4 regions of the Vibrio sp. VPAP30 genome follow, and region 1 is predicted to be linked to each of the others. Evidence: predicted binding sites of a transcription regulator. Region 1 holds the regulator's gene; each other region holds the start of a gene.
What was found. Region 1 encodes CRP, which controls carbon source genes, mostly activating them, when cyclic AMP is high. Its sites were predicted from a motif close to TGTGANNNNNNTCACA; they were not measured.
Positions count from the first base shown of each region.

Region 2: ZX61_RS19105 (NupC/NupG family nucleoside CNT transporter) is a predicted target of CRP. The motif match lies at 4,668-4,683, and genes of this name have one in related genera.
Region 3: gltB (glutamate synthase large subunit) is a predicted target of CRP. The motif match lies at 3,214-3,229, and genes of this name have one in related genera.
Region 4: recB (exodeoxyribonuclease V subunit beta) is a predicted target of CRP. The motif match lies at 4,773-4,788, and genes of this name have one in related genera.

Region 1 covers NZ_LBLS01000019.1:180,424-188,800, reverse strand. The annotation lists gene ZX61_RS08630 (TIGR02444 family protein) at 1-289, shown strand, start outside; gene ZX61_RS08625 (hydrolase) at 299-1,276, shown strand; gene ZX61_RS08620 (YheU family protein) at 1,317-1,529, shown strand; gene ZX61_RS08615 (phosphoribulokinase) at 1,610-2,479, shown strand; gene crp (cAMP-activated global transcriptional regulator CRP) at 2,722-3,354, shown strand; gene ZX61_RS08605 (DUF1338 domain-containing protein) at 3,600-4,391, opposite strand; gene astD (succinylglutamate-semialdehyde dehydrogenase) at 4,576-6,033, opposite strand; gene astA (arginine N-succinyltransferase) at 6,069-7,088, opposite strand; gene ZX61_RS08590 (aspartate aminotransferase family protein) at 7,287-8,377, opposite strand, start outside.
Region 2 covers NZ_LBLS01000038.1:295,050-303,426, reverse strand. The annotation lists gene tdh (L-threonine 3-dehydrogenase) at 1-448, shown strand, start outside; gene ZX61_RS19125 (Fic family protein) at 748-1,851, shown strand; gene ZX61_RS19120 (carbonic anhydrase) at 2,030-2,752, shown strand; gene ZX61_RS19115 (hypothetical protein) at 2,786-3,706, opposite strand; gene ZX61_RS19110 (hypothetical protein) at 3,828-4,274, opposite strand; gene ZX61_RS19105 (NupC/NupG family nucleoside CNT transporter) at 4,812-6,020, shown strand; gene pepT (peptidase T) at 6,216-7,445, shown strand; gene ZX61_RS19095 (DM13 domain-containing protein) at 7,522-7,989, shown strand; gene ZX61_RS19090 (mechanosensitive ion channel family protein) at 8,130-8,377, shown strand, end outside.
Region 3 covers NZ_LBLS01000008.1:167,013-175,389, forward strand. The annotation lists gene arcB (aerobic respiration two-component sensor histidine kinase ArcB) at 1-48, opposite strand, end outside; gene ZX61_RS01245 (sensor domain-containing diguanylate cyclase) at 175-1,923, opposite strand; gene ZX61_RS01250 (TIGR01212 family radical SAM protein) at 1,987-2,934, opposite strand; gene gltB (glutamate synthase large subunit) at 3,473-8,020, shown strand; gene ZX61_RS01260 (glutamate synthase subunit beta) at 8,020-8,377, shown strand, end outside.
Region 4 covers NZ_LBLS01000043.1:114,696-123,072, forward strand. The annotation lists gene ZX61_RS20860 (TDT family transporter) at 69-1,037, shown strand; gene recC (exodeoxyribonuclease V subunit gamma) at 1,121-4,579, shown strand; gene recB (exodeoxyribonuclease V subunit beta) at 4,887-8,377, shown strand, end outside.

The DNA of each region.
Region 1 (8,377 bases):
GCACAAGGTCGAAGAGTGCCTTGGCCGCTCAGAAGCCTTACTGCACAGTTACCGCGAGCTAAGACGTAAACTAAAGCTCCACCTTCCAGATACCTTGTATCGTGAATCGCTACAATTTGAGCTGCAATTAGAAAAACAGCAGCAATCTGATCTTGTCGATTGCATCAATGGAATAGAACTAGAACTCAATCATGCCGAACCTCTTACCTTACGTTACTGCCGCCAATTGGGCGGTGAGCAACTGTATGAGGCTTTTGCTGAGCCTATCGATAATATCGCCAATCTCTAGAGAGCCTTTATGACTCATTTTGTTGCCGCTAAAGGGTTAGCCAATCCGCATCTACAAACTCTTGCCCCGCGCTTTATTCGTAAAAAAGCGTTGTTTGAACCGATTTGGCAAACCCTAGATACGCCAGATGGGGATTTTCTCGATATCGCTTGGAGTGAAGATATCAATGACAAGTCAGTAAAAGACAAGCCCATCTTTGTCTTATTCCACGGTTTAGAAGGATGCTTTTACAGCCCTTACGCTAATGGACTGATGGATGCGTTTGCCAAACAGGGTTGGCTGTCTGTGATGATGCACTTTCGTGGCTGTAGCGGTAAACCGAACAAGCTTGCCCGCGCCTATCACTCTGGTGAAGTAGAAGATGCACGTTTGTTCCTTGAGCAGCTTGATTCGCTGTTCCCACAACAAACCAAAGTGGCAGTCGGGATCTCTCTGGGTGGTAATATGCTGGCGAACTACCTAGCTAAATTCAATCAAGAGCCTTTGATTGATGCTGCGACCATAGTCTCTGCCCCACTGGATCTTTCTGCTTGCTCTGAGCGTATCGAACAGGGTTTCTCCAAGCTGTATAAAAACTACCTGCTGTCGTCACTGAAAAAAAGTGCGCTGCAAAAACACCACCTGTTAAAAGGTGAGCTTGGTTTGAGTTATCAGCACATCAAACGTGTTACTAAGCTGTACGAGTTTGATGATCTGATTACCGCCCCACTTCACGGTTTCAAAGATGCCGAAGATTATTACCAGCGCTGCTCGGGAATCCATCGCCTTAAGGAAATCACCCTACCAACCCAGATCATCCACGCGAAAGATGATCCGTTTATGACTGACGCTGTCATCCCTAAATACGTCTTACCCGATAACATTGACTATCGACTATTCGAGCAAGGTGGGCATGTCGGATTTGTCACTGGCAGTGCACTAAAACCAAGGTTTTGGCTCGAAGAAGCTCTTCCATCTTACTATGAAAGCTTGGCTGTTTCGGCCTAACCCATCACCTGCGTCTTAATCATAAAATAAAGAGGTATTTATGATCATTCCATGGCAACAAATCGAGCCAGAGACATTGGAAAATCTCATTCGAGAGTTTGTACTACGCGAAGGGACAGACTACGGAGATGTTGAAGTGTCACTGCAAGATAAAATTGACCAGATACGCACACAGTTGGAGTCTGGTGAAGCAGTTGTGGTATTTTCAGAGCTGCATGAAACCGTCGATATTCAACTTAAGCGAAAACTTTAACGCATCGCATACAGTGATTAGCCACTAAAGCGTGCTATAGTGGTTTTCGTTTAAAGGATTAGATTACGACAAGGTTTGTCATGTCAGCAAAACACCCAATTATTGCGGTGACTGGTTCATCAGGCGCCGGTACCACAACCACTTCAGAAGCATTCCGCAAGATGTTCAACATGATGAACGTCAAACCCGCATGGGTTGAAGGAGACAGCTTTCACCGCTTCACGCGCCCTGAGATGGATGTCGAAATCCGTAAGGCACGAGAGCAAGGTCGCCATATCAGTTACTTTGGCCCCCAAGCGAACGACTTCAATGGCCTTGAGGAATTCTTCCGAAAATACGGCCAAGAAGGTATTGGGCAAATTCGTCGTTACCTACATACGTTTGATGAAGCTGTTCCATACAACCAAATGCCAGGCACCTTTACGCCTTGGCAAGATCTACCAGAAAACTCCGACGTGATGTTTTATGAAGGCCTGCATGGTGGTGTCGTCGATGGCGAGGTCAACGTATCTCAGCATGTTGATTTTCTGATTGGCATGGTGCCTATCGTTAACCTTGAATGGATTCAGAAATTCGTCCGCGATACGCGCGATCGAGGTCATTCGCGTGAAGCTGTGATGGACTCTATCGTTCGCTCAATGGATGACTATCTGAACTACATCACACCGCAGTTTTCTCGCACTCACATTAACTTTCAACGCGTACCGACCGTAGATACATCTAACCCGCTCAACGCCAAAGGTATTCCGAGTTTAGATGAAAGTTTTGTTGTAATCCGATTACGAGGAATTAAAAACGTCGATTACCCATATCTACTGGCAATGATTGATGGTTCATTTATGTCACGTCACAACACAATTGTTGTGCCAGGCGGCAAGATGAGTTTTGCAATGGAGCTTATCGTACGTCCGATACTCCAACAGCTCATTGAAACGGGTAAAATTGGCTAAAACTCACAGCTAGAACACGATTACTTTTCATACCGTGATCATGTGCACAGTTTTGCGTACTAAAACCCCAGTTGTACCCGATTAAAATCAAGAAATCGTTTTCGAAAAAGGATACTATTTCTTACCGAAACACAAGTTGGCTTGCAGCATTTGTAAAGTGCTCTTATCCTAGTAGGTCTTGATTAAGGCTTAGCTAAAATATGGAAAGCGGCAAGCGTACCCTGCAGAGGAAGTGAGATATTATGGTTCTAGGTAAACCTCAAACCGACCCAACATTAGAGTGGTTTCTGTCACATTGTCATATTCATAAGTACCCTTCAAAAAGCACGCTTATTCACGCGGGCGAGAAGGCTGAAACTTTGTACTACATTGTTAAAGGTTCAGTAGCGGTTCTTATTAAAGACGAAGAAGGTAAGGAAATGATCCTTTCTTACCTAAACCAAGGTGACTTTATCGGTGAACTTGGTCTATTCGAAGAAGACCAAGAGCGTACAGCATGGGTTCGTGCTAAATCTCCTTGTGAAGTTGCGGAAATCTCGTTTAAGAAATTCCGTCAACTTATCCAAGTAAACCCAGACATCCTAATGCGCCTTTCATCGCAAATGGCAAGTCGCCTACAAGTGACTAGCCAAAAAGTAGGTGACCTAGCATTCCTAGACGTAACTGGCCGTATTGCTCAAACGCTATTAAACCTAGCGAAGCAACCAGATGCGATGACTCACCCAGATGGCATGCAGATTAAGATCACTCGTCAGGAAATCGGCCAGATCGTTGGCTGTTCTCGTGAAACAGTAGGTCGTATTCTGAAGATGCTAGAAGAGCAGAACCTAATTTCTGCCCACGGTAAAACAATCGTTGTTTACGGCACTCGTTAATTTCGATTAACCGCTAAAATTTTCAAAGCCACCAATGGAGACATTGGTGGCTTTTTGTTTATCGAGAATCGAGAATCGAGAATCGAGAATCGAGAATCGAGAAAATTATGGCTTATTAAGGGCTCGTTTTGTCAAAACCTTGAGGACTTAAGGCTCCATCGCATCACCATTAGACCCCACCCTCTCGAAAGGCGCAGCCCGTTCTAAACTCTCGCAGGGCGAAGCCCGAATCTCGACTCTTATCTCTACCCGTTAGTACTTTCGAAGATCTTATCAGCAGAGGCTGCAACAAACCCTGGGTAAAGTTCACCATTACTCATTGGGTAGCGCTTAGCAAACTCGTAGAAGCCACCAGGGATAACCTCACTGCCCTCAGTAAAGGTCACCTCGACCTTATCAGCCATAGTTGACGATTGCTCTAGCAGCACATCTGGAGAGCCTTTCACTTCACCACCAAACTCATTGATGGTAAAGCCGGAATCGCGTAGATGGTCATTGACACCTTTTACTTCTTCAAACGCATTGAGCTGATTGACGCTTACGGTAAAGTGATTAGCACCATAACCATGCGCTGCCAGCCAAGAAGCGTACTCACTCTCTTTAGCTAGCGTCTGGAAGTCAGCAAAGCTAATGTCCCACAAACGACCACCATACAAGAACTCATGACCTTTTAGCTTACTGGAGTCTAACTGCTCGACAAGTTTAGCGACGATAGCTTGTAGCTGTGCAGAGCACTCTTCAACTTTCAGTTCGCTGATAAATACTTTCGGCTGTTTTGGATCTGGGTGCTCAAAGTGTTTAGCCACCAGCTTCTTACTCTCAAACACATAGTCACCGCATGGCTTGTAGCCTACGTCTAAGAATGGTTGTGCAAGCGTAGCAATGCCCAGCGGTTCTACATTGAAAGTACGCAGAGCAATGTGATCATTGATCAGCGCTTCATCTTCTTGCAGAAGTTGGTGGACTTGTTCAGCAGAGGGACATAAGCGTTGAATATAGTCATTCCATAACTGTTGGAATAAAACATCTGGCGTCATAACGCCTCCTTGTAAGGGTGGTTTACGTAAATGGAGTATCAGTAGTTATATGTCTAATTATAAAAAAGGCCATCTAACCAAATGTGTCCAGAAAGTTTGATTAGATAGCCTTCAACCTGTGACGTTTAAAATGCCTCCCGGCTCGGGGAGGCTAGAAGGGAAATCCCTAAAATTTAATTATATTTTATAGTTCTACACCTGGGCTTAAGGTCGCAGGAAGAAGTGTTTCTCCCCCTTCCATCGAAGCCATAGGGTAAGCACAGTAATCTGCTGCGTAGTAAGCACTTGGGCGTAAGTTGCCCGATGCACCCGGGCCACCAAATGGCGCGTCACCGCTTGCACCTGTTAACTGGCGATTGCGGTTTACGATGCCTGCGCGAATATGGTCAACAAAGTACTCCCATTCGCTATCGTCAGTAGAAACTAAGCCTGCTGATAGACCAAAGCGAGTATCGTTGGCTAACTCAACCGCTTTCTCTAAACCTTGATAACGAACCACTTGCAATAGCGGGCCGAAGTACTCTTCATCTGGCAGCTCTGCAATCGCGGTAACATCAATGATGCCTGGTGTTACAAACGCGGCTTCTCCGGCTTTAGCTTCAATTAAGCTCTCGCCACCTAGCGTTTGTAGATTTGCTTGAGCTGCAAGAATAAAGTCAGCAGCGGCTTTAGAGATCTGAGGCCCCATAAATGGTGCAGGCTCAGCAAATGGCTGATCGACACGAATCTTATTGGTTGCTGCAACTAGCTTGCTGACCATTAAGTCACCTTTGTCACCCACTGGAACATACAGGCGACGTGCACAAGTACAACGTTGACCTGCACTGATAAACGCAGACTGAATGATGGTGTAGACGGTCGCATCTACTTCTCCGTAATTTTCAGAGATCACCATAGGGTTGTTACCGCCCATTTCGAGCGCTAGCATCTTGCCCGGTTGACCTGCAAATTGCTTATGCAGAATATGGCCCGTGTTGGCACTACCTGTGAATAGCACACCATCTAAGCCTTTAGAATCAGCCAGCGCGATACCAGTTTCTTTAGCACCCTGCACTAGGTTGATCACCCCTTTCGGCAGACCAACTTGATCCCACAGTTTCATCGCAAACTCACCCGTTAACGGTGTTTGCTCTGACGGCTTAAATACCACGGTATTACCTGCCAGTAGCGCAGGCACGATATGACCGTTTGGTAGGTGTCCTGGGAAGTTATATGGGCCAAATACCGCCATTACGCCTAATGGGCGATGACGAAGGACGATTTGGTTACCTGCTGCCTCACGCTGAGCTTCACCGGTGCGGTCATGGTAAGCTCGAATTGAAATCGCAATCTTACCCGCCATCGCCGCCGCTTCAGTACGTGTTTCCCAAATTGGCTTACCGGTTTCTTTAGCGATGATTTCAGCAATTTGCTCGCTGTTCTCTTTTACCTTTTCCGCAAAAGCGAGAACGATCGCTTCACGCTCAGCAAAGCTTAATTTCTTCCAACCAACGAATGCACTGCGTGCCGCCGATACCGCTTGCTCAACTTGCTGCGGTGTTGCGCTGTCGCCTTGCCAGATAACTTCATTGTTGTATGGGCTTTGTGAGTTCATCGACTCACCTTGGCCTGCAACCCATTCGCCCGCAATCCAATGTGTCATAGCTTGTTCCTTGACATTTTCCTTAATACAAAGCTCTATTGAGCCAACATGCGAACGAATTCGCCTTCGTTAACTTTGAGGGCATTCGCCACTTCAGGAGACAAAATCACTGAATCTGAAGCCTGATCGTAAGCCGCTTTCGCAGCAGTTGCGCGGAAGTCTTCAAACGACGTGTTTGAAATTAGGTAGTCTTGAGAACTGGTGTGTTCCGCAACAGTCACCTTCGCTCTGAATGAATGACGAACCGACTCGATATTGCGTACATCACACTCAACCGTTGGGCCGCCATCAAAGATATCGACATAGTTACGGCAAGTGAAACCTTCTTTTTCCAATAGGCGTAAAGCAGGTTTGGTGTTTTCATGAACTTGACCAATCACCGCTTGAGCTTCTTTACTCAATAGGTTGATGTAGATTGGCAGTTTAGGCATAAGATCCGCGATAAAGCCTTTCTTACCGATACCCGTTAGGTAATCCGCCATAGTAAAATCAATCGAGAAGAAATGCTCTTGCAGCCATTGCCAAAACGGTGAGTTACCTTCTTCATCCGATACACCGCGCATCTCAGCAAAAACGGTTTTAGAGAATCTTTCTGGATGTTCTGCCATCATTAGAAAACGACACTTCGACATCAGTCTGCCGTTCAAACCTTGGCGGAAAGACGGTCTTAAGAACAGAGTACAGATTTCACTGCAGCCGGTGTAGTTATTACCAAATGTCAGCAGTTTAACCACATTGTTAACACCCAGCTTAGCCGATGAGTGAACAATGGTACTGATATGGTAAGAGTAAAATGGCACATCCCAACCAATGGATGCTTCAATACCGGTACAACCAGCAACTTCGCCAGTTTCGCTATCAAAGCCAACCATTAGGTAGCCTTCATCACCCGGCTCGTTTACGTCCGGCTTGGTAAAGCTATATTCTGAATGGGTAATGCGATTGGTTAACAGTTCTTCGTTAACCGGTAGAGATGTAAATCCATGACCTGATTCTACTGCGCATGTATGTAACGCATCGTAATCCGACATTGCGATAGGGCGAACAACCAGCATCAAAACTCCCTCCTGATGTAGTGAGCGCTAGCACTCATTGGTTATCGTTTTTTACTTTCACTTTTGTCATTCCCTACACTAAGGAACGAACGTGATAGGGAATCTCTCAACACGATGCGAGAGATCCCCAACTCGGTCGTGCCTCCCTCTTGAGGATGACACTGTTTATATCGATATGAGTACTAGACTAGGTATTTCTTATTTAACTAGCGTCGCTAGAGCTTTATCTAGTCGCGCTAATCCTTGATTAATTTCTTCCGTGCTGATCACTAGTGATGGGGTAAAACGAACCACGTTTGCACCAGCCACTAGAACCATGAGACCTTCTTTGCCAGCAGCCACTAACACATCACGTGCGCGACCTTGCCACTCATCATTAAGCGCAGCACCTAAAAGAAGACCTTTGCCGCGAACTTCCGCGAACATGTTGTACTTATCATTAAGCTTAGCTAAACCGTCACGGAACAGGGCTTCACGCTCTGCAACGCCAGCCAATGTTTCTGGTGCACTGACGACATCAACCACGGCTTCAGCGACTGCACACGCTAGTGGGTTGCCACCGTAAGTCGAACCATGAGTACCGACTTTTAGGTGCTTAGAAAGCTCAGTAGTGGTTAGCATTGCGCCGATAGGGAAACCACCACCTAAAGACTTAGCCGTGCTTAGGATGTCTGGCGTAACACCCAAACCTTGGTATGCGTAGAACTGACCAGTACGACCGTTACCTGTCTGTACTTCATCAAAAATCAGTAGGGCATTGTGCTTATCACATAGCTCGCGAACCGTCTGAACAAATTCGTCAGTTGGAGATACAATACCGCCTTCGCCTTGCAGTGGCTCCATCATGATGGCACAAGTGCGATCAGAGATATGCTCGCGCAGCGCTTCAACATCATTGTATGGTAGGTGAGTCACATCACCTGGTTTAGGACCAAAACCGTCAGAGTACGCCGCTTGACCACCGACGGTTACGGTAAAGAAAGTACGGCCGTGGAAGCCTTGTTTAAATGCAATGATTTCAGATTTTTCAGGGCCAAACTTATCTACCGCATAACGACGCGCCAATTTCAGCGCTGCTTCATTTGCCTCGGCACCCGAGTTAGCGAAAAAGACTTTCTCAGCAAAGCTGACTTCAGTGAGCTTTTTTGCTAAGCGAAGAGCAGGTTCGTTGGTCATTACGTTACTCAGGTGCCAAAGCTTCTGACCTTGCTCAGTTAACGCATTTACCATTGCTGGGTGACAATGACCTAGACAGCTCACGGCGATACCACCGGCAAAGTCGATGTATT
Region 2 (8,377 bases), on a different contig from region 1:
TACCGATGTCAACGAATACCGCTTAGATCTAGCTCGTAAAATGGGGGTGACTCGCGCTGTAAACGTTGCTGAGCAAAAGCTTGAAAACGTTATGGAAGAGCTTGGCATGACAGAAGGCTTTGATGTCGGCCTTGAAATGTCTGGCGTACCTTCTGCGTTTAACTCGATGCTTAAAACAATGAATCACGGTGGCCGTATTGCACTACTAGGTATTCCACCATCAGATATGGGCATCGATTGGAACCAAGTAATCTTTAAAGGTTTGGTGATCAAAGGCATCTATGGTCGTGAAATGTTTGAGACGTGGTACAAGATGGCTTCATTGATCCAGTCAGGCCTAGATCTAACGCCAATAATCACACATCACTACAAGATTGATGATTTTCAACAAGGCTTTGACGCTATGCGTAGCGGTAAGTCAGGAAAGGTTATCCTAGATTGGGAGTAGGGCAATACTAGGTTAATTGAGGCTTGTTACTATCTAACTACTTACTGGTTATCTGGATAGGTGAATAGTAAAAATAGCCCTGATTTGCACTTAGAAAGCCCCAGAATTGAATGACGCCTCGAGTTAAATCGAGGCGTCTTTTTTATATCCAGCCAAAATGTATTGTAGATTTAACTGTTTCTAGTTAACGGGTGATTCGAATAATCCCCTTAATCACATCACAACATGATTTGATTAAATGCCTTAATCACATCATAATATGAGCAGAATAAGGTAATTTTTCAAATCAAGGTATTGTTATGTGGATATGGGAGCAAACGAATTGGCCTCACTTTTTCTGGGATGAAGCGGTCGTAGATCCGTTGCTTAGGAAGACACGATTAAACCAAGGTGTCTTACTGGGCAGGATGACTAGCCGGCCTCAAGATCAGAACCAAAGTATGCTCGATACCTTGTTAGCGAACATAGTCCATTCTAGTGCTATAGAGGGTGAAAAACTGAATGCATTTTCAGTTCGTTCTTCGCTGGCGAATAAACTCGGTTTGACAGAAGAGCGTCCTTTCCCAACGACGGAACAAACAGATGGGCTTGCCGAGATTATGCTTGATGCCGTCGATAATCTTGATGCACCTCTTACCTTAGAAAGAATCCTACATTGGCACGATAGGCTTTTCCCTGAAGGCTACACGCTGTTCAATCCAGTTGTTGGCGGTCAGCTTAGAGGGACAGCGCCTATGCAGGTAGTGTCCGGGCGAATCGATAGGCCAATTGTTCACTTTGAAGCGCCGGGGAGAGAGAGGCTTGATAACGATCTTGACCAGTTCGTCGCATGGTTTAATCATTCAAAGCAAGACATGAAATTGGATCCATTGCTTCGAGCTGCCATCACACACCTGTGGTTTGTTACTCTGCATCCACTCGATGATGGCAACGGGCGAATCACTCGTTTGCTAACGGATTTGGCTTTAGCTCAAGCGGATCAGCAATCAGTTCGTTTTTATGCGATGTCAGTAGGTATACTTGCAAATCGCAAAAGCTACTATGAAATATTAGAAAAAACACAGAAGGGTGATGTCGATATTACCGACTGGGTAGTATGGTTTCTTGACGTCCTAAATGAAACGTTTGATGAAGTCTTAAAAGAGATTCAACAAACGGTGTTGAAAACCAATTTCTGGCGAGATGTAGATCAGACTCAATTGACGTCAGAGCAAGCAAAAGTTCTAAATCGAATGCTTGATGGTGATTTTGTTGATGGTATTAATACCTCTCAATATCACAAAGTGGCGAAAGTCAGTAAACCAACAGCGACTCGACACTTGACTGCATTGGTAGAGCAGGGATGTTTAGTAAAATCAGGTGCCGGACGAAGCACTCGATATGTTTTGGCCAAGCAAAGCTAAAAACAGCGTCAACTCTCACAACAATCTGTTGATAATCATATAGATTTCAATTCCTTTGCACCTGCTTCCAACTATTGTAGGTAATCATAGTTTTCTATCTGTTCATTGCATTTCTCACCAACGTATTATGGTTGTGAACGTTAGGGTCTGTAGACCCTATTGAACTATAGGAATAAAAATGAACAAAACACTATTATCAATTGGCTTAGCAACAGCGTTAGTCGGTACTGCTCATTCTGCACAATGGAGCTATGAGGGAGATACCGGACCACAGTACTGGGGAGAATTTGGTGCAGAGTGCCAATCAGGAAAGAATCAAAGCCCAATAGACGTTAAAGATGAAGTTAAGGCAAGCATCGCAGAGTTAAATCTTGATTATTCTGGAAAGGTCACTGCGCTGACCAACAACGGACATACGCTACAAGGAGTGGTTGAAGGAGATAATACTTTCACTGTTGATGGTAAGGAGTTTAACCTCGTTCAGTTTCACTTTCATACACCATCAGAAAACCTAATCAAGAGTCAAAGTTTCCCGCTCGAAGCTCATTTCGTAAACGCGGATAGCAATGGCAACCTAGCAGTACTGGCTGTTATGTATAACACGTCTCCGACTAGCAATAGTGAAATTACCACTCTATTAGAGACGTTACCAAAGTCAGGTCAAACTGTTTCGTTGAGTCATTTTATTGATGTAGCGGATATGATCCCGGATACCGAGTATTACTATCGCTTTAACGGCTCGCTAACAACGCCGCCATGCTCAGAAGGCGTGCGCTGGTTCGTTTTGAAACAAGCACAGACACTTAGTCAGGAGCAAACTCAACTATTTAAACAAGCGATGGGGAAAAACAATCGACCTATTCAAGCACAAAACGCACGTGTAGTACTAGAAAACGAATAGCAAAAGCTTATAGCGCCAGCAATTATTCTGGCGCTAAATATTATTGAACAGGATTTCTAATCTAAACGTCATTTTTGCTTCACCTTCTCTTTGTGTATCTTCTTCACGGTTCCAGTTGTACTCAGGGATCAACTCGTAAAACAGCCAAGTTCGCCATACATTCTGTCGATAAGTCACGGAGGCGTGAGTGTTCGTAACGTAATGAAAAGGTCGGTTAGTTCCCGTGGTACTTAATTGATAACTAAGTGCCTGATGGTCAGAAACATGCTGATAGAGTGTAAGCCCTGTACCCACTTCCCAGCCTTTGATATCGCTTTCCCACTGAGCGTAATTGCTCCAGCGAAGCAAAAAGTCGCGGTTGATTGAATAATCTAAGTCAATATCGGTAGATTCACCCGTTACGCTTTTCTTCTGATACAACTTCTGAGTAACGCGCAGCAACCATTCATCATTGATAGAGTATGTATAGCGAAAACGTCCTTCGATACCGGGTCTTGCATTGACCTTAACGTTGAAACTATAGCGTTCTTTACTTAGCCAATCGTATCTAAGACCAAGAGTATTTTCGGCATCTTCGCTAGTTTGCGGAAACAAGTCGAATAAATCATCTTCTTCATCCGACTCGAAAACCACCTTAAGTCGTTTGGTTACCTTAGGTAAATGAAAGCGCGCTTTGAATCGAGTCTTAAACTTGTAGCCTTCACCCTCCACATAAGAGAAATCATTTCTCCAACGAACAGTACTGCCAGCACGAGCGTCTTGGTCTACACGCTCATCAACGAAAAAACTATCAAACCAAATCGCAGGCTCGCAAAGCTTGGTATTTACATAGTTAAAAGCGGAATCGAGGATTTGAGCACTATCTGGCTGACTATGGCAATCGGAGTAATCTACTTTGCCGTCCGCGTACGTTGCAGTAGATAAGAAGGTAGAGATTAGAATTAGGTAGCGCAATTCATTAATACATTCTGAGGTTTAAAGTTTGAGTATGTCTAAAACACATTTAAATGGTCAATGTTTTAACGTATTCAAGTGATAATTTTACAACGCCAACGGTAAACGGTTGACGATTTGTTTAGGAACCTTGTGCTATCTGCGAGTATTGGCGTAGCAGATCGGTCAGTGTAGTGACCCATTCAAGAGCATTCTTTGGTGCCTGCTTGACTATAATTTCTACGTGGTTGCAATGTGTCTCAAGAGGTATCGCACGTTCAAGATGGAAAGAAACAGAGTAGAAATGCCACAATAATAGGCGCTGCATACGTATGATATTTTGTTGTTTACTTTCTGACTCTTCAAATAAAGCAGGGAGTTCACTAAGCGCAATGGCATTCATACGCAACATCGCATCAAACTGTGCTTCTTGAAGCTTATCTTCGTCTTCTGTCTCATCTAAATCAAAAGTAAAAAGCTCTGTCATTGACTCTTCTGGTACTAAACGGTGAACCATTCTCAAGCTTAGTTCTTCTAACTCTTCTCGTAGCATTTGAGATAAGCAGTGATAAGTGTAATCGCGTTGCATCCGGTAACTCTGACAATTTATGAATGGCGAGTATTCTAACCATTTCTTTAGAATTTTCTACTTGGCTTCGGAAACAAAAAAGCCCCGCGCTACAGCGGGGCCAAACTTCGTTGTGTTTGCAATTTTAGCCATTGACGTTGTTAGAGAATCTATGTCGCTACCAAAAAGTACGTTAAGAATTCTCATTTAAAACTAGGTCTTTTCCCCTTAAGTGCAAACCTAATTATTGTATTTGTAATATATATTAACTAAATATGTGATCTTGGTTCAATGATTCATAGCAACAAGATGCCTATTCAATAAAGTGGCCAACTGAAACTATTTGGTGTGAAACTCATTATTCATCCAACATTCTGTCTATTGATTGAGCAGTTGAACGTTTGCGTAAAAATATGTGATGAATATCTCATATATGGCGCTATACTTTGCGCCCGGTTGAGAGTTGCAGCTCTACCAATACAAGCCGTCACAGGGAATGGTGAATGACCCCACGGACCGGACCAGCTACCTATTCAATGCTTGTAGAGGTAATCTTTAATGAATGTTTTGTTTGGCTTAATCGGTGTAATCGCACTACTTTTGTGTGCGGTTCTACTTTCGGAAAGTCGTAGTTCAATTAACTGGAAAACAGTGTCGCGTGCGCTGTTGCTTCAAGTGGGCTTTGCCGCTTTAGTGCTTTACTTACCTTGGGGACAATCCGCGTTAACTAGCCTAAGTAGTGGTGTTTCTAGCTTACTAGGTTTTGCCGACGAAGGTATTGGCTTCTTATTTGGTGATCTAGCGAACACTGGTTTTATCTTTGCGGTTCGCGTTCTTCCTATCATCATTTTCTTCAGTGCTCTTATCTCTGCACTTTACTATCTTGGGATCATGCAAAAAGTCATCGAGTTTATTGGTGGTGGTATCCAAAAATTCTTAGGTACAAGCAAAGCTGAATCACTTGTCGCCACTGGTAATATTTTCCTTTCTCAAGGCGAGTCCCCACTTCTTGTTCGTCCTTTCCTTTCTAAAATGACTCGTTCGGAACTGTTCGCTGTTATGGCGGGCGGTATGGCGTCGGTCGCTGGTAGTGTGTTAGGTGGTTACGCAGGTTTAGGTGTTGAACTTAAATATCTGATTGCGGCAAGCTTTATGGCGGCACCTGGTAGTTTAATGATGGCAAAAATCATTGTTCCAGAGCGTGAAACGCCAATCGATCAATCAGACATTGCAATGGACAAAGCGCAAGAAAGCAATGTTATTGATGCCCTCGCAAGCGGTGCAATGAACGGCATGAAAGTCGCTGTTGCAGTGGGTACTATGTTGATTGCCTTTGTCAGCGTGATCGCAATGTTAAATACTGGACTAGAAAGCCTAGGTGAAGTGGCTGGTTTTGGGGGTGTGACACTGCAAGCTCTATTTGGCTACCTGTTCTCTCCATTAGCTTGGTTAATTGGTGTACCTTCGAACGAAATGCTTATGGCAGGCTCTTACATTGGTCAGAAAATTGTAATGAACGAATTTGTTGCATTCATTGACTTTGTTGAGCATAAAGCCATGCTATCAGAACACTCTCAAGTTATAGTTACTTTTGCTCTGTGTGGATTTGCCAACATTGGTTCAATCGCAATTCAACTTGGCTCAATCGGTGTTATTGCCCCAGAGCGCCGTTCTGAGGTAGCTAACTTAGGCATTAAAGCAGTGCTTGCTGGAACACTTGCTAATCTAATGAGTGCTTGTTTAGCGGGTATCTTTATCCTACTGTAAAAAGTACACTTTCTTTGATTAAACCGAATAGGAAACTATTCGGTTTTTTTATATCCAAAATCTAAAAAACTTAATTTTATGCGATGCATTGCAGTGATCGCTTAAAACCTGATTTACAGCAAAATCTCCGAAAATAGAAAGCGTAGGATGATTTGAGTTCGCACTTTCACAATCAAAATAATAAGAGATTTCGTTATGAATGAATTAGTTCAACGTTTTTTGCGCTATGTAGTCTTTGATACTCAATCAAATCCTGTAAACCCTGCAAGCCCAAGTAGTGAAGGGCAGATTACTTTTGCACATTTTCTTAAGCAAGAGTTGATTGAACTTGGTTTGTCGGATGTTTCTTTAGACCACAATGGTTACCTTATGGCTAGGCTGCCAAGCAATGTCGATTATCCGGTGCCAGCTATTGGCTTTATTGCTCATATGGATACTGCACCTGACGCATCCGGTGAAAATGTAAAACCACAAATAATTGATGACTACAAAGGTGGTGATATTGCACTTGGTAAAGGGGATGAAGTCCTTTCTCCGATACAATATCCTGACCTTCATATGTTACACGGTCATAACCTTATCACCACTGATGGAACCACGCTTCTTGGTGCAGATAACAAAGCGGGAATTGCAGAGATTCTTTCTGCTGTTGCAGAGTTAATCGATCACCCCAATATTCCACACGGAGACATCTGTATTGGCTTTACTCCAGACGAAGAGATAGGTAGAGGTGCTGATCTATTCAATGTTGAAAAATTTGGTGCGGAGTGGGCCTATACCATTGATGGTGGCCCAGTCGGTGAGTTGGAGTTTGAAAACTTTAATGCCACCAGCGCAGACGTCGTTTTCCATGGTGTGAACGTACATCCTGGAACTGCGAAAAACAAAATGGTCAATTCTATGAACATTGCAGCTCAGTTCCAAGTAATGATGCCTGCCGAAGAGACACCTGAGGCGACAGAAGGCTATGAAGGGTTTTATCACTTGAAGTCAGCGGAAATGTCGGTGGCAAGAAGCGAACTCGGCTATATCATTCGAGACTTTGATCGTGAAGGACAAGAAAAACGCAAACAGTTTATGATCGATAAAGTCGCAGAGTTAAATGAAAAACTCAAACACGGCCGTGTTGAACTCAAAATGTCAGATAGTTATTTCAATATGAAAGAACAAGTTGAACCTTATCCTCATGTAATCGAACTAGCAAAACAGGCAATGATTGCTTGTGATGTTGAGCCGAAAATCAAACCTATTCGTGGTGGTACAGATGGCGCAAGACTCTCTTTTATGGGGTTACCTTGCCCAAACATCTTTACCGGTGGCTACAACTTCCACGGAATTCATGAGTTTATTTCAATCGAAGGAATGGAGCAGGCAGTGAAGGTCATCGTGACTCTTGCAGAGAAAACGGCGCTCAAATACAAATAAACGTACTACCTACACCTGATATTTCAAAGAAAATCATATACATTTATTAGAATTGATTTTTATAGTGGATATCTGGATGAAAAAACTCCTCTTACTCGTCACGCACTCTTCGTGTATAGGATTGGGCTTCGCTCTTGGAATTTATGCGTTGCCCATCCTTATTCAACCGACATCACCAAGCATGAATGAGGTACAAACCGTTACCAATAACGCTATTTATAACGCTTCATTTCAAAAGGATCGTAAAGACAGTGACTTTCTCCATTGGGGAGAAGGATCTGTCTCCATTAGTGCCGAAAAAGTAGCGTTTATTGGAAAGCTCGCACCTGGTCCTGATTACAAACTCTACTTTTCTCCATCATTCATTGAAACAGAAGCCGACTTTAACGCACAAAAAGAACTAATGGTTCGTGTAGGTGAAGTCAAGAGCTTTGATAGATTTACCGTAACCTTACCGCAGGGTTTTCCGATTAATGATTACAATACCGTTATTGTCTGGTGTGAAACCTTTGGCGAATTTATTACATCGGCTAGATATAGATAGCTGAGAGGAAACACGATATTCAACTCATCTTGCGACCAATACAGTAGAAATATTCTGCCGCGTGTGGGAAGTTAGACGACTAGTTTTTGAATCAACAAGTTAAGGGGCGTTTGCCCCTTTTTAGCAAATAGGAGCAGGGCGTGGAGAAAGTACAAGCCGTAGTCGATTTTCTTCTAACTCACAAACTCGTTTTTACAGCACTGATCATTGTTTTGATTTCTTTAATTCGTCGAATCATCCTTTCTATGATTCGTGGTGACGTCGACTTCGTTTCTGAAGAGCAGCGAAATTGGATGTCTCGGACCAAAAATGGCACATTTATCATGACTGTGCTTGTGCTCTTTGTTCTGTGGCAATCAGAAATAAATGAGTTTGCGCTCTCTGTTAC
Region 3 (8,377 bases), on a different contig from region 1:
AACTAGCAAGTCGACATAGTATTGGGCAAGATTTTTAATCGGCTTCATTGACAGCTCCGAAAGGTAAAACAAAGCAACAGCAATCTAAACAAAGGCTTGCCTTGCATAGACAGGTCTAAGCCATACTACCTTTTTTCACCAATGACGGCGAAAATAATCCCGAGCAGTTGGAGGTTAATTTTCGGATGTGTGATGCACACAGGTTTGGTTGCGACCATTTGCTTTCGCTTGATATAAGGCACTGTCAGCTAAAGCGACAATGGAGTCACTAGGATCTAAACGTTGTGGAATAATAGAAACTAATCCAATACTCACGGTGACTAAATCAGAAGCGAGTGATGATTCGTGTTCGAGCGCCAGATTTTTCACCTCTTGATGGATTTTATCTGCGACAAGTAACGCACCTTCGATGGTGGTATTGGGCAGTATAAAACCAAATTCTTCGCCGCCGTAGCGAGCAACACAGTCGCTCGAACGGCTGAGCACTTTTTTGAACACTTCCGCAACCTTAATCAAAGCATCATCACCACGTTGATGTCCATATAGATCGTTATAACCTTTGAAGTCATCAATATCACACAGCATAACCGTTAGCGGCTGCTGCTCACGGGTGTGCAAATACCATAAGGTTTCCAGTTGTTCATCAAAACGGCGACGGTTTGAAATTTGAGTCAGACCGTCAATAAAACTCAACCGTTCTAACTCCTGGTTCGCTTCTTCAAGTTTCTGCTCAGCCAAATATCGCTCAGAAACATCACGCGCCATCACAAGCACGCCATTGGTCCCTGAAGCTGGATCTCTGAATGGAGATTTCACCACATCATACCAAGTGTATTGCCCATTACTGCTTATAACACGGTCGATATAACGCAGTGACTTACCCTCATAGAGTACTTTTTTATCTGTTTCAGACAGGCGGGCATAAGTTTCATTTGGAATCACATCTTGCAATCGCTTGCCAATCAGCTCATCGACATCTGATATCCCTAACGCTTTAACAAAAGGTTGGTTACATGCTTGATAAACCATATTCTCATTGAAGATCCCAATAGAGTCAGGGCTAGACTCTAGGATATTTTGTAATATGGTATCTCTTTGTGCCAAAGCCACTTCAGTATCTTTACGTTTCTCCATTTCGTCACGTAGATTTTGCTGCATATCATGCCAGTCAGTCACATCATGGCTAATACCTAATGTGCCAATTTTTTCACCTTCTGGTGAGATCAAAACACTTTGGTAACTCTCTAGTAGACAACTTCTTCCTGCGGGGTTGGTCGTCCAGCTACGTTTACTCGCTCTCCCCTTAATCACGCTTTGAATATCTGCTGCCCCTTCCTCTTCTCTGTTATTCCAAAAACGTTGAAAAGCGCGATTACTTGAAATGATTTCGCCATAATTGTTTTTTATAAACACCAGCTCAGACAAATTATCAAAAGCGCTTTTGATCATTGAAAGTGAATCGACTTCCTTCTTCAATTCAAGATCTGTGATTTGGTAGGGAGTGAAATAGAGTAACCAAACTGGGCGTCGACGATAAGTAGTCTTTCGACCTGTGACATTTAACTTGATGACGCGACTTTCTGATATCGGCCAACTAAGTTTCTGTTCGGTAATTATGCCATCAGCCTTGGGAGACAAGATCGAAAGAATAAATTGAGGAGTCACTACTTCAGGTAACAGGTAACTTTTGCCAACCTTACGCACACCTAGAACTTGATTGGCTACGATATTAGCCAGCTTTAGTTCCCCCGTTTTACTATCGACTAAAAGCAGTGCAATGGGGGCTGTTCGCAGTAATTGCGTTAAATGAGTTTGGTGTCGGGTGTAAATGACAGCAACGGTAATGATCGAGAGCAAAATGACAACAAGATCAAATCCATGCCCGTGGGAGGTGTCCCACAACCAAACTAATACTTGTTCCATTCAGCTTCTCAAACCTATCTTTATTACACCTTTGTAAGTGTATAAAAGATATCAGCTTATTGCTCAACAATCAGCCTTTAATATTGGTTTTGTATATATAAATGACTGATTTGTTAATGACCCCTGTGCACCTTCACGATTAAGTGTTCGGCCTATTTCCGTCATAGCAAGCCAGCGATTCTCACACCAAAGTGGAGCAAGTAGTGTCGGCTTACGAGCTGCAGAAGAGACTCGATGGTAAACCACTTCTGGTGGCGTCATGCGAATCAGTTCACTCGCGATCGCAACATATCCCTCTAGATCAGGGGCGTCTAATTTGCCCGCTTTCCATGCCTTAGCCATGGTACTGCCTTCAACAATATGCAATCCATGCAGTTTGATGCCATCGGTCCCAACATCAAGCACCTTGCTTAAAGTCTCAGTATTGTCTTCTCGGGTCTCTTTAGGCAATCCTACGATAAGATGAGTACAGACCTTGATCCCCAGTGCACGAGCGCGCTTAGTGATCTCCGCATAGCACTCAAAGTCATGACCGCGATTGATACGCTTAAGAGTGCGGTTGTTCGCCGTTTGCAATCCAAGTTCAAGCCAGATTTCGTAACCTTGCTCTACATAGCTTGACAGTAACTCTAAAACGGCATCTGGCACACAGTCAGGCCGAGTACCGACACAGAGGCCAACAATGTCGGCTGTTTTAAGCGCTTCTTCGTACATATTCTTAAGCACCTGAACTTCGGCATATGTGCTGGTATAGGCTTGGAAGTATGCGAGATAACGCTTGGCACGATCAATCTCTCCTGCCCTGTCTGTCAGTTGGTCTTGGATGCTTTTGATCTGAGCTTGTTCATCGGCAAATGAAGCAACATTGCAAAACGTACAGCCACCTCGACCTATTGTGCCATCTCGATTAGGGCAGCTAAATCCACCATGAAGCGTTAGCTTATGGACTTTTTCACCGTAGCGACGTTGTAAATCTTGTCCGATGGTATTGACCAACTCATGAAGCTGCATTATTGACCTCTTACCCGAATCGAAATAAATCTCATTAAGATCTGTGTAATTTAATTACAATTATGAAAAAAATGGAGGAGGCAAAGTAACGATTTCAAACAAGCGAAGCATTAATCAATATCAATAAACATGCAAAAATAACGTGCCTCGCTCAGATTGTTACGCAAAAGTTAAACATAATATTCATTTATAACCCAAAAAAAGTGGGCAACAGCATCGAGTTTTGATTGCATTTCATCCTCACTAAATTGTAGGATACTTACAGATTTCGCTGTTTTTTGTGATTTTAGTTACATAAAAACTCGGTGAAACGTCGGTGTTATCCCACTCCCACCTATATAAATCACTAGATTGTGATGCTAAAAAACGGGATTCCACCAAGGATTGTTTTTCTCGCAATATTTTTCTGCGAGATACGGAAAGGAATCAAAGTCGCCAACCTAGGCTGACTTCGAATCAAAATTATAAAGGACAGGACGTAGAACTGAACTAGTTTCGACTAGCACATTTGCGCCTATTGAACTGGAAGGATGTATCTATGGTAGATAGAGAGCAAAATGCCCAAGGTCTATACACTCCGGAACTGGAGCATGACGCTTGTGGTATCGGTTTTGTTGCTCACCTTAAAAACCGTAAATCACACGAAGTAGTTACTCAGGCACTGGATATGCTAGCCCGTATGGAACACCGTGGTGGTCAAGGTTGTGACCCGTGCAGTGGTGACGGTGCAGGTATCTTATTGCAAAAGCCCCATGAATTTCTGTTAGAAGAAACGGTAAAGCTTGCTATCAAGCTACCCTCTTTTGAGAAATACGGTGTCGGTGTTGTACTTTTCCCCAAAGATGAACACAAACGAGCGCAATGTCGCGATATTTTAGAACGTAATGCACAGCGTCTAGAGCTAGACGTTATTGGTTACCGCGTTCTACCAACTGACAACTCAATGATCGGCGCAGATCCTCTAAGCACCGAGCCTCAATTTGAGCATGTGTTTGTCTCTGGCGGGCCAGGTATTACGCCTGAAGAATTAGAGCGTAAGCTTTACGTACTGCGAAATTACACTGTTCGCGTATGTCTAGAAAGCGTGTCGAATATTGGTGATGACTTCTACATCAACTCAATGTCTTACAAGACAGTGGTGTACAAGGGTCAGCTAACGACAGAGCAAGTACCTCAATACTTCTTAGATCTACAGAATCCAACAATGGTGAGTGCGCTTGCGCTTGTTCACTCTCGATTCTCTACCAATACATTCCCACGCTGGCGTCTTGCTCAGCCTTTCCGTTACATTGCTCACAATGGTGAAATCAACACAGTTCGCGGTAACCTGAACTGGATGAAAGCTCGTGAGGCGATCATTGAATCTGACTTGTTTACTCAAGCAGAGATCGACATGCTACTGCCTATCTGTCAGGAAGGTAGCTCGGATTCATCTAACTTCGATATGGCACTTGAGCTCCTAGTCCTATCTGGTCGCAGCCTGCCACATGCGTTGATGATGATGATCCCTGAAGCATGGCAAGAAAACAAAAACATGGACCCAACTCGTCGCGCGTTCTACCAATACCACGCAAACGTAATGGAACCATGGGATGGCCCTGCATCGGTGTGTTTCACTGACGGTGTTCAAGTAGGTGCGACGCTTGACCGTAACGGTCTACGCCCTTCTCGCTACACAGTGACCAAAGATGACTTCCTAGTGATGGCTTCTGAGTCTGGTGTTGTTGAGATTGAGCCTGAGAACGTTGAGTTCCGCGGTCGTCTACAACCAGGTCGAATCTTCGTTGCTGACCTAGAACAAGGCCGCATCATTTCTGATGAAGAAGTGAAAGATGGCATTGCATCAGCGCAGCCATACGAAAAGTGGGTTGAAGAAAACCTACTGAGTTTGAAGAAGCTGCCTGATGCAAGTAACGAATTCAACCAACCATCACCAGAGAAGCTACTGCACAAGCAGCAAGCATTTGGCGTAAGTTCAGAAGAAGTTAACGAAATCATCGTACCTATGGCGAAGGATGGCAAAGAGCCACTTTCAGCAATGGGTGCTGACTGGCCGCTAGCGATTCTTTCGCACCAATCGCAACATCTTTCGAACTACTTTAAACAGCTATTTGCTCAGGTAACCAACCCACCTATCGATCCGATTCGTGAGCGCATGGTTATGTCTCTGAACACTTACCTAGGTAAAGATCAGAACCTGCTTGCTGAGTCACCACAGCACTGTCAAAAAGTAGAGCTTGAGTCTCCAGTTCTATCTAACTCTGAGCTTGAGAAACTGCGTGCGATTGATAACGAACACCTTCAAGCCAAGACGCTAGACATTGTTTTCCAAGCAAGCGAAGACGAAGGTAAACTAGAGCGCGCGCTTAAGCGTATCTGTCAGTATGCTGAAGATGCAGTCATCGATGGTTACTCAATCATCCTTTTAACTGACCGTGCCGTTAACTCTAACCACGCCGCGATTCCAGCTATGCTGGCCGTTGGTGCTGTTCACCACCACCTGATCCGTAAAGGTCTACGTGCCAAGTGTGATATCGTGGTTGAAACAGGTGATGCACGTGAAACGCACCACTTCGCAACGCTTGTCGGTTATGGTGCTAACGCTGTTAACCCATACCTAGTTATCGAAACTATGGTTGAACTGCAGCGCACTAAGAAGCTTGATCCTGAAACAAATATTCGTGATCTATTTGAGAACTACCGTAAGTCTATCAACGGCGGTCTACTGAAGATCTTCTCTAAGATGGGGATCTCGACGCTACAGTCTTACCACGGAGCACAGATCTTCGAAGCGCTAGGTATCAGCAAGTCCGTTGTCGATAAGTACTTCACAGGTACGGTTTCACGCATCCAAGGTCTAACGATTGACGATATCGCGAAAGAAGTACTAGTGCGTCATCGCATTGGTTACCCTACACGTGAAATTCCAGTACAAGTTCTTGATGTCGGTGGTGTTTACCAGTGGAAACAGCGTGGTGAAAAACACCTGTTTAACCCTGAGACAATTTCACTACTGCAAGAATCGACTCGCAACAAAGATTATGCCCAGTTCAAGGAATACGCGAAAGCAGTTGATGATCAAGGCGATAACGCAGCAACACTGCGTAGCCAGCTAGATTTTGTTAAAAACCCAGCTGGTTCAATCCCGCTAGCAGAAGTCGAGCCAATCGAAAACATCCTTAAGCGTTTCGCAACAGGTGCGATGTCATTCGGTTCTATCTCGTACGAAGCACACTCAACGCTGGCAGTTGCGATGAACCGCATTGGCGCGAAATCGAACTCTGGTGAAGGTGGTGAAGACCCAACTCGCTTCGAGCGCAAAGAGAACGGGGATTGGGAACGCTCAGCAATCAAACAGGTTGCTTCAGGCCGCTTCGGTGTGACTTCTTACTACCTCACTAACGCAGATGAGCTACAGATCAAGATGGCTCAAGGTGCGAAACCAGGTGAAGGGGGTCAGCTACCAGGTGATAAAGTTGATGACTGGATCGGTGCAACACGTCACTCGACTCCTGGTGTCGGTCTAATCTCACCACCGCCGCACCATGATATCTACTCAATCGAAGATTTGGCCCAGCTAATTTACGACTTGAAGAACGCTAACCGCGCTGGTCGTGTCAACGTTAAGCTCGTTTCGGAAGCTGGCGTAGGTACTATCGCGTCAGGTGTAGCGAAAGCCAAAGCAGACGTTGTCTTGATCGCCGGCTTCGATGGCGGTACAGGGGCATCACCGATGTCGTCTATCCGTCACACAGGTCTACCTTGGGAGCTTGGTCTAGCAGAAACGCACCAAACTCTAATCAAGAACGGTCTACGTAACCGTATCGTGGTTCAGTCTGATGGTCAGATGAAAACACCTCGCGACCTTGCAGTAGCAACGCTGCTAGGTGCTGAGGAATGGGGCGTGGCAACAGCAGCATTGGTTGTTGAAGGTTGTATCATGATGCGTAAGTGTCACAAGAACACCTGTCCTGTTGGTATCGCAACTCAGAATAAGACTCTACGTGAGCGCTTTGATGGCCGCGTAGAAGACGTAGTGACATTCTTCCACTACATGGCTGAAGGTCTACGTGAAGTGATGGCTGAACTTGGCTACCGCACTATCGATGAGATGGTTGGTCAGTCGCACAAACTCAAAGTTCGTGAAGACATCAAACACTGGAAATACAAGAACCTAGACCTATCACCTGTGCTTCATATCGAGCAAGCACGTGAAGGCGATGGCATCTACAACCAAACAGAGCAAAACCACAACCTAGAACAAGTTCTAGACCGCAAGTTGATTCAAGCTGCTATCCCTGCACTTGAAAAAGGCGAAGCAGTGAATGCTGAATTCCCTATCATCAACACGGATCGCTCTGCAGGTACCATGCTATCGAACGAAATCTCTAAGGTTTACAAAGATACAGGTCTACCACAGCCAATGAACGTCAAGTTTACAGGTTCTGCGGGTCAGTCATTCGGTGCCTTCCTGGCTAAGGGCGTGAAGTTCGAGGTAGAAGGCGATGCGAACGATTACTGGGGTAAAGGTTTATCTGGCGGTACGTTAGTGCTTTACCCAGACGCAAAATCTTCAATCGTCGCTGAAGATAACATCGTTGTTGGTAACGTATGTTTCTACGGTGCAACGTCGGGTGAATCATACATCCGCGGTATGGCTGGTGAGCGTTTCTGTGTACGTAACTCAGGCGCGAAAGTTGTTGTTGAGGGTGTTGGTGACCACGGTTGTGAATACATGACAGGTGGTGTCGCAGTAATCCTTGGCTCAACAGGTCGCAACTTTGCAGCTGGTATGAGTGGCGGTGTGGCTTACGTTTGGGATAAGTCAGGCGACTTCGAAACCAAGCTAAACCCTGAATTGGTAGACCTAGATCCAATCGAAGCAGAAGATCGCGAACTACTGAAAGATATGCTAACTAAGCAAGTTCAATTCACAGGAAGTGAAGTTGCTCAGTCTTTCCTAGACAACTTTGAAGCAAGCCTAGAAACCATGGTTAAGGTAATGCCGCGTGATTACAAAGCGGTACTTCAGAAGCGTAAGGCTGAAGCAGAGCAAGCACAAACGGAACAAGTGGAGGCAGTATAATGGGTAAGCCTACTGGATTTTTAGAACATGGTCGTGAGCTTCCAAACAAGCTCGACCCTTCGGTTCGTATTGAAGACAACAAAGAATTCGTTCTGAACGAAGAGTTTGGTGACAAGATCAATACTCAGGCTTCTCGTTGTATGGACTGTGGTGTTCCTTTCTGTCACAGCGGTTGTCCGATTGGCAACATCATCCCAGAATTTAACGACGCGGTTTACCGTGACAGCTGGGAAGAAGCTTGGAACATTCTAAGCTCAACCAACAACTTCCCTGAATTTACTGGTCGTGTATGTCCTTCTCCTTGTGAGAGTGCATGTGTTCTCGGTATCAACCAAGACCCTATCACTATCTGTAACA
Region 4 (8,377 bases), on a different contig from region 1:
AATTAGATATTATCGAACACTTGGCAAGCGTAAACTAGCTCCATGGTAAGCAAACTAGGTAAATAAAGATGATTAAAGCAGCAAAAGCAAAAGTGATGGGTGCACCTACTCCTATGGCAGGCTTAGCGCTTGGTATTGCCAGTTTAGGATGGTGTTGGGAAAATGCTGCTCCATTCCATGGTTACGCTCAGTGGAGTGGTGCGGCAATCGCAAGTGTATTACTGGCTGTTCTAGCGGTAAAATTTCTCGTTCATAATCATCTATTGCGTGAAGACCTAGCTCACCCTGTCGTGGGTAGTGTTGTACCAACGTTTGCGATGGGCACTATGGTAGTTTCGAATTCTTTAGGGCACTTTTCCCCTTTAGTTGGAGACTTACTTTGGCTGTTTGCGGTTGGTCTTCACATTGTGTTTCTAGTCAGCTTTATCTACCACAGAGCGCAAGAGTTTGAATTGCACCATATGGTACCGAGTTGGTTTGTACCACCTGTAGGCATCATAGTGGCTGATGTTTCTTTCTCAGGTAACCCTGTTTTGAGCCATATTGCAGACGGCGCGCTATTGTTCGGAATGGTCGCTTATGCAGTGATGCTGCCAATGATGATCTATCGTTTTATGTTTACTCATGAGATTCCAGACGCAGCAAAACCAACCATGGCGATCATGGCAGCACCAGCCAGCCTGTCGTTAGCCGGGTATTTAACGGTAACGGCCGATCCTTCACCTGTGATCATAGGTCTATTATTTGGCATTGCGATTTTGATGACAGCAATTATCTACTTGGCTTTCTTTAAATTACTCAGACTGCCATTCAGCCCAGGTTACGCTGCATTTACCTTCCCAATGGTGATTGGTTCAACAGCGTTGTTTAAACTTGCCACATGGATGGAGACCATCGGTGTTGCAGTAAAATACGTCACTCAAGTGCACTACCTTGCCGTCTTAGAGCTCGTAGTAGCGACTCTAGTGGTCAGTTACGTTGCACTTCGTTACCTGCATTTCTATCAGCCTCACAACTTAACAGTGAGCAATGCGTAACCTTTTAGCCTAGATATTTTCTGATACGATATGCACTTATGCTAATCTGAGCGCAATAGCGGCAATATTAGTGTGAGTGCATTTTGTTTACTGTCTACCATTCCAACCAAGTCGATGTCTTAAAGTCACTTCTTGTTGAGCTCGTTCGTCTCAATCCATTAGAAAACCCTTTCGATAAAGAGCAGATCTTGGTGCAAAGCCCGGGGATGTCCCAGTGGTTGAAGATGGAGCTAGCTAAAGAGTTTGGTGTAGCGGCGAACATTGATTTTCCTCTGCCTGCGACATTTATCTGGAATATGTTTACAGAGGTGCTGCCAGATGTACCAAAACGCAGTGCCTTTAACAAAGAGTCGATGACATGGAAGCTGATGCACATCTTGCCTGGGCTTTTGAGTCAAGTTGAGTTCGAGCCACTTAAACGCTATCTAGAGCAAGACGAAGACGGTTCCAAGCTTTACCAACTCTCAGAGAAAATTGCCGACATCTTTGATGGTTATCTGGTTTATCGCCCAGAGTGGATTGCCAGTTGGGAAGCGGGGCAAACCGTGTTGGAGCTGGAAGATGAGCACCCTTGGCAGCCGATTTTATGGCAAGCGCTCTACGATCATACAATTGCCTTAGGTCAGTCACCTTATCATCGTGCTAACCTGTACGAACACTTTATCGATACCTTGGAAAACTTTCAGGGCAGTTTTGAACATTTGCCTCAGCGCTTGTTTGTGTTCGGAATTACCTCACTGCCGCCACGTTATATGGATGCTCTTAAAGCCATTGGTGAGCATATTGATGTCCACCTGATGTTTACCAACCCATGTCGTTACTACTGGGGCGAGGTACGAGACAGAAAGTTCTTAGCGCGTTTAGCAGCAAAACACCGTAAACATGTGGTGTGGAATCAAGACCACTCAGAGCAACAGGGCGAGAGTGAGCAACTTAAAGGTTCGATTGAAGACAACGTGCTTGATGAGCTGCATACCGATGCGGTGGGTAATAGCTTACTCGCGTCAATGGGTAAGTTGGGACGCGACAACATGTATCTTCTCTCGCAGCTAGAGTCCCACGAGATTGAAGCCTTTGTTGATGTCGAGCGAGACTTATTGCTCCATCAACTTCAAGCAGACATTCTCAATCTTGAAGAGCATCAAGATGATCATCAGTTAGAAACCAGCTCGCATAAACAAGTGGTGCAACTAGGTGATAAATCACTCACGCTGCATGCATGCCATAGCCCAATGCGTGAAGTGGAAGTCTTACATGATCAGCTATTGGCGATGTTTGATGCCGATCCAAGTTTAAAGCCACGCGATATTATTGTAATGGTGGCGGACATCAACGCCTACAGCCCCGCTATTCAAGCCGTGTTTGGCAACGCACCCGGTGAGCGATTTATCCCTTACTCTATTTCTGACCGTACCGCCGACCAAGAAAGCCCAATCCTTAATGCATTTATGCAGTTGGTCAACCTGCCAAACACCCGTTGTTTGGCGTCTGAGTTACTCGAACTGCTTGAAACTCCAGCGATCTTGGCTCGATTCGGCTTAACGGAAGATGAGTTTATTTTAGCCAAACAGTGGGTAGAGGAATCGGGTATTCGCTGGGGATTGAATGCGACCACAGGACAAGAGTTTGATTTACCTGAAACCGCACAAAATACTTGGCAGTTTGGTATTGAGCGTATGTTACTTGGTTACGCTATGCCAGAATTAGCAGGGTTGTTTGAATCAAGGTCAGGGGCGCTTTCACCTTACAATGAAGTGCAAGGAATGGGCGCGGAGTTAGCGGGCAAGCTGGCGCACTTTATTGAGGCGGTCAGCGATTACCGACACAAACTGCTACAAACTCAATCAATTGATAGTTGGCGTGAAATACTAACCTTGCTGCTGGATGATTTCTTTAGTGTTGAACTGGAAGGTGAGGCGGCGCTGAAGTCGATTCGTGACACCTTAGCCAATTTAAAAGAGCAACTGACTGACGCAGCCTTCGAGCAATCATTATCTCCGGCGATTATTACCACCTATTTGAACAACAAGCTGTCAGGGACGCGGATCAGCCAACGCTTCCTTGCTGGGCAAGTTAACTTCTGTACTTTGATGCCGATGCGTTCTATTCCATTCAGAACGGTTTGCTTACTGGGCATGAATGATGGTGTTTATCCACGTTCTATGCCGCCAGAGGGCTTCGATCTGATGAATGGACGAACCAAACCAGGGGATCGCTCTCGCCGAGATGATGACCGATACCTATTCTTAGAGGCCGTGCTGTCTGCACAGCAAACGCTATACATCAGCTATGTTGGTCGCTCAATCCAAGACAATACTGAGCGTGTGCCATCGGTGCTGGTTTCTGAGCTAATGGAGTATTGTCACCAAAATTACTGCCTAGATGGAGATGAGGCGTTAGCGAGTGATGAGTCTGGAGAAAAGCTGCTAGCAGTACTCATTGCTCACCACTCTATGGTGCCGTTTAGCGCAGCAGCGTTTGTTGGTGAGCAGTCAAGTTATGCTAAAGAGTGGCTGCCTGCGGTGAATAGATTAGGCCAGGTAAGCGGTGAATTTAATCGACAACTGCAAGATTACTTACTCGATGCCACTTACCCATTAGAGCTGGATTTAGTTGAGCTGCAACGCTTCTGGCGTTTACCGGTGCAATACTTTTTTAATCGCCGCTTAAAAGTGATGTTTGAGCCACCGCTTCCGGTTATGGAAGATGACGAACCTTTTGTGCTCAATGGCTTAGAAAGCTATCAAATGCGCGACAGTTTATTGGATAGCTTACTCAAACAGCAGCTTTCTGGTGGTCAAGATAGCAAGGGTGTGATTGAAAGCTTTGTTAAGCAGCAACGTGCGCAAGGGAAATTACCGGTTGGCGCATTTGGGGATATTGAATTTGAAACTAACCGAGTTCAAGCGCAGGAGCTGGTGGAAAAGCTGACCTTCTTATGTGGCAGCGAAGATAATGACCTCGAAGTAAAACTGACATTTGATGTCTTAGGTGAGGATAAAAAGATCAACCTAACTGGCTGGCTGACACAGTATTATCAGTCGGGCTTGATTCGCTTTCGCAGCGGTAAGATTCGCTCACAAGACTATCTGTCCGCGTGGATAGACCACCTAGCTATGTCGGCGATGGGCATCAGTAAGCGCACCCATATGATTGGTTATGATCGCAAGGAAGGGGTTGTTCATCTTATCTACCCTGAAATTGCAGACCCTAGCTACGCTCATAGCTTGTTATCTGAGCTGATTCGTTTGTTCTACCAAGGCATGACCGAGCCGTTGTGCTATTTCCCGAGAACTGCATTAGCTGGTGTTGAAGCGGGATTCAGTCGTGGCAATTGGGCAGATGATGAAGAGAAATCACTCAAGAAAATGGCCGATACATTTAACGATAGCTTCATGGCCGCAGGTGAAGGCAATAACCCTTACATCTCGCGTATCTGGCCAAGTTGGAACGACAGTTTAGCAGCGCAGGCACGTACTATTACAGCATTGGTACTGCAAACCCCTCGACTTGAGGTAAAGACGAGTGAAGACGCGCAATAGATCAGTTTAGTGGAAAACAGGTTGAAGGAAAGTAGGTGGCCGCCAGTAAATCATTATAGTGTAGGGCGTTCGCTGTACGGCCACAGGTCAGAGGGACCATTATTCTGTCGGTTTGTTGCAACTTGGCTGCTTAGACAAGCTCGGAGTTGCTCAACACATGGCGCGCATAGTAGCGGTTAGGGAACGAGCCTACCGTGAGAAAGATCTCATAAAGTCCCAAGTTTTTAGGGATTTATATTAATAATAATCGTTTTAAAGTCTGGATCACATTTGGATCTCGGTTTTTCATACAAAGGGCAAATATTTTATGACAGCAACGTCAATGGTTACTCCGCTTAATGCCATGACTTTTCCCTTGCACGGTGCACGATTAATTGAGGCATCGGCGGGTACCGGTAAAACCTTTACTATCGCTGGCTTATACTTAAGGTTGCTTCTCGGTCATGGTACATCCGAGACCAAGCATCAGCTGCCGTTGACGGTTGATCAGATTTTAGTGGTGACATTTACGGAAGCGGCAACCGCAGAACTCAGAGACCGAATCCGCGCTCGTATTCATGATGCTCGTCTTGCCTTTGCCCGAGGCAAAAGTAGCGACCCTGTGATTGAGCCTTTACTTGATGAGTTCAGTGACCACAAACAAGCCGCAGAGATCCTTTTGCAAGCGGAAAGGCAAATGGATGAAGCCGCGGTTTATACCATCCACGGCTTTTGCCAACGTATGCTAACCCAAAATGCGTTTGAATCAGGCAGTCGCTTTAACAACGAATTTGTGACCGATGAGAGTCATCTTAAAGCGCAGGTTGTAGCTGATTACTGGCGACGTAATTTCTATCCTTTACCGCTTAATTTAGCAGGAGAAGTGCGCCGAATCTGGAATGCCCCCTCTGATTTACTGCGCGATGTGACTAACTATCTGACAGGTGCACCACTTAGCCTGTCTGTCGCGGCGATGAGTGGAAGTTTAGCGGACTTACACCAACAAAATCTAAAGCGTATCGATGAATTGAAATCGTTATGGCGAGAGCATCAGGATGACTTTTTTGCCCTGATTAGTGACTCTGACGTCAACAAACGCAGTTACAGCAAAAAGTCTTTACCGACTTGGCTCGACGCGGTCAATGTGTGGGCATCAACGGAAACAACGGGTTATGACTATCCAGACAAACTGGAGAAGTTTGCGCAAAATACCTTGGTTGAGAAAACGCCGAAAGGCACCGCGCCGCAGCACCTTGTTTTTGAAGCAATTGATGCTTTCCTTGCTGCGCCAATTGGCCTCAAAGCACCAATGCTTGCCCATGCGATTGAACATTGTCGTGTGATGTTGGCAAAAGCCAAACAGCAGAAACAGTGGCTCTCTTTTGATGACTTGCTGACCAATCTTTCTGCCGCTATTGATGGTGATGAATCTGAGCTACTTGCAGAGCGGATTCGGACTCTCTATCCAGTAGCTATGATTGATGAGTTCCAAGATACCGATCCCCTTCAATACAGCATTTTTAGCCGTATCTACTTGAACAACCCTGAATGTGGTTTGTTCATGATCGGTGATCCTAAACAGGCAATCTACGGCTTCCGTGGCGCAGATATTTTTACTTACATCAAAGCGCGTAATCAGGTTTCGTCGCACTTCACTCTAGGCACTAACTGGCGTTCTAGCGCGGATATGGTTAGAGCGGTAAACCAGATTTTTGACTTGCCTTCAAGCCCGTTTATTTACGATAAAGATATTCCATTCTTGCCTGTCGACTCTAGCCCCTACGCGGATAAACGTATTTGGACTATTGGTGGTCAAAAGCAACCCGCTCTCACTTACTGGCTGCAAGATGCGGAGGAAAAGCCTCTGCCTAAAGGCGAGTATCTTAAGGCAATGTCTAAGGCAACCGCAGATCAAATCCAAACGATTCTCACTGCTGCGCAAAATGAGCAAGCGTTCTTTATGGATGGTAAAGAAGCAGATGGCAAAGATGGTCATCCTATTCAGGCTGGTGATATTGCGGTATTGGTGCGAACCGGTAATGAAGGTCGTATGGTGAAAGAGGCACTAGCAAAGCAAGGTATTGCGAGTGTTTACCTATCAAACCGAGACAGCGTGTTTACCTCGCTTGTCGCCCAAGATATTCAGCGTCTATTGCAAGCGGTGCTGACACCTGAAAATGATCGTGCCTTACGAGCAAGCTTGGCTTCTGAGATGTTTGCTCTCGATGCGGGCGGTTTAGACAAGCTCAACAACGATGAAAATGAGTGGGAAAACGCAATCAATGAGTTTAAAGAGTATCGTAAACTCTGGACTCAGCGAGGTGTGCTACCCATGTTGCGCAGTGTTATGAGCAAGAGACATATTGCGGAGCGTTTACTAGAGGAAGAAGGTGGAGAGCGTGCACTGACTGATTTGATGCATATCGGTGAGCTGCTACAGCAAGCAAGTCAAGAGCTAGACAGTGACCATGGTTTACTGCGTTGGTTGGCTCAAGCAATCAGTGATGCGCAAAACGGCTTAGGTGGCAGCGAAGACCAAATCCAGCGCTTAGAATCAGAGCGTAATTTGGTGCAAATCGTAACGATCCACAAATCAAAAGGTCTGGAATATGATCTGGTGTTGTTGCCTTTCGTTCTCAGCTATCGCGAGGCTAGCGAAGCGAAATACTACGATGAGCAACAAGACAAAACCATTTTAGATATTACTGGGCAAGATGCTTCTTTGGCGCAAGCTGATAAAGAGCGTCTTGCTGAAGATTTACGTCTAATCTACGTAGCGCTCACCCGCGCCGTTTATGGCTGTTTTGTCGGGGCTGCGCCACTGAGAAACGGTCGCTCGACCAAAGAACCAACCGGTGTTCATCATAGTGCGATGGGATATTTGCTACAAGATGGTAAAGAAGGGGGGATCAATGATCTCACTCAGGCAATCCAACAGCATGTGGATGGACTTGAAAGTGTGCGATTAAGTGACCTACCAGAGCTACAACAAGAGGTCTTCGTGGCCCCAAGTTCGCAGCAACAAGATTTAACGGCAAGCGAGCTGAAAAGTGTTATTGATCGAGATTGGCGAATCACTAGTTACTCTGGATTGGTAAAACAAGGCTCTCATCATAGCTCGGATGGCTTTACCGACTTATTGCATCTCGATATTGATTCTTCTGATGAGCATGATGAAGAGGAGTTAGTTGAACCAGAGCAAACCATCTTCACCTTCCCGCGCGGCGCTAGACCCGGTACTTTCCTGCATACGATATTCGAAGAAGTCGAATTTACCGAGCCAAGTACTAGCGAAGCGAATAGTGAGGTTATCACTCATCTTCTCGATAGTGAGCAGTTAGACGCAAGTTGGCTACCGATATTACAACAGTTGATTGATACCGTACTAGCCACACCACTGGATGGAAAATCTCTGCTGCTCAACCAGAAAGGTCCAAGCCAACGTTTAGTTGAGATGGAGTTCTTGCTACCAATTGAGGTACTGGCGGCGCCCGCATTAAACCGTGTAATCCAACGTCATGATCCTTTATCCGCTAAGTCTGGCGACCTAGGATTCTATACCGTTCAAGGTATGTTGAAAGGCTTTATCGACTTAGTGTTTGAGCATCAAGGCAAATACTATGTCCTTGACTGGAAATCGAATCATCTTGGTGACGAAGTCAGTTTCTATCACGGAGAAGCGCTAAAATCTGCCATGGCAGATCATCGTTATGACCTGCAATATCAAATCTATGCCTTAGCGCTACATCGCTTCTTACGCAGTCGAATCGTAGATTATGACTACGATCAGCACTTTGGCGGTGTCTACTACCTATTCCT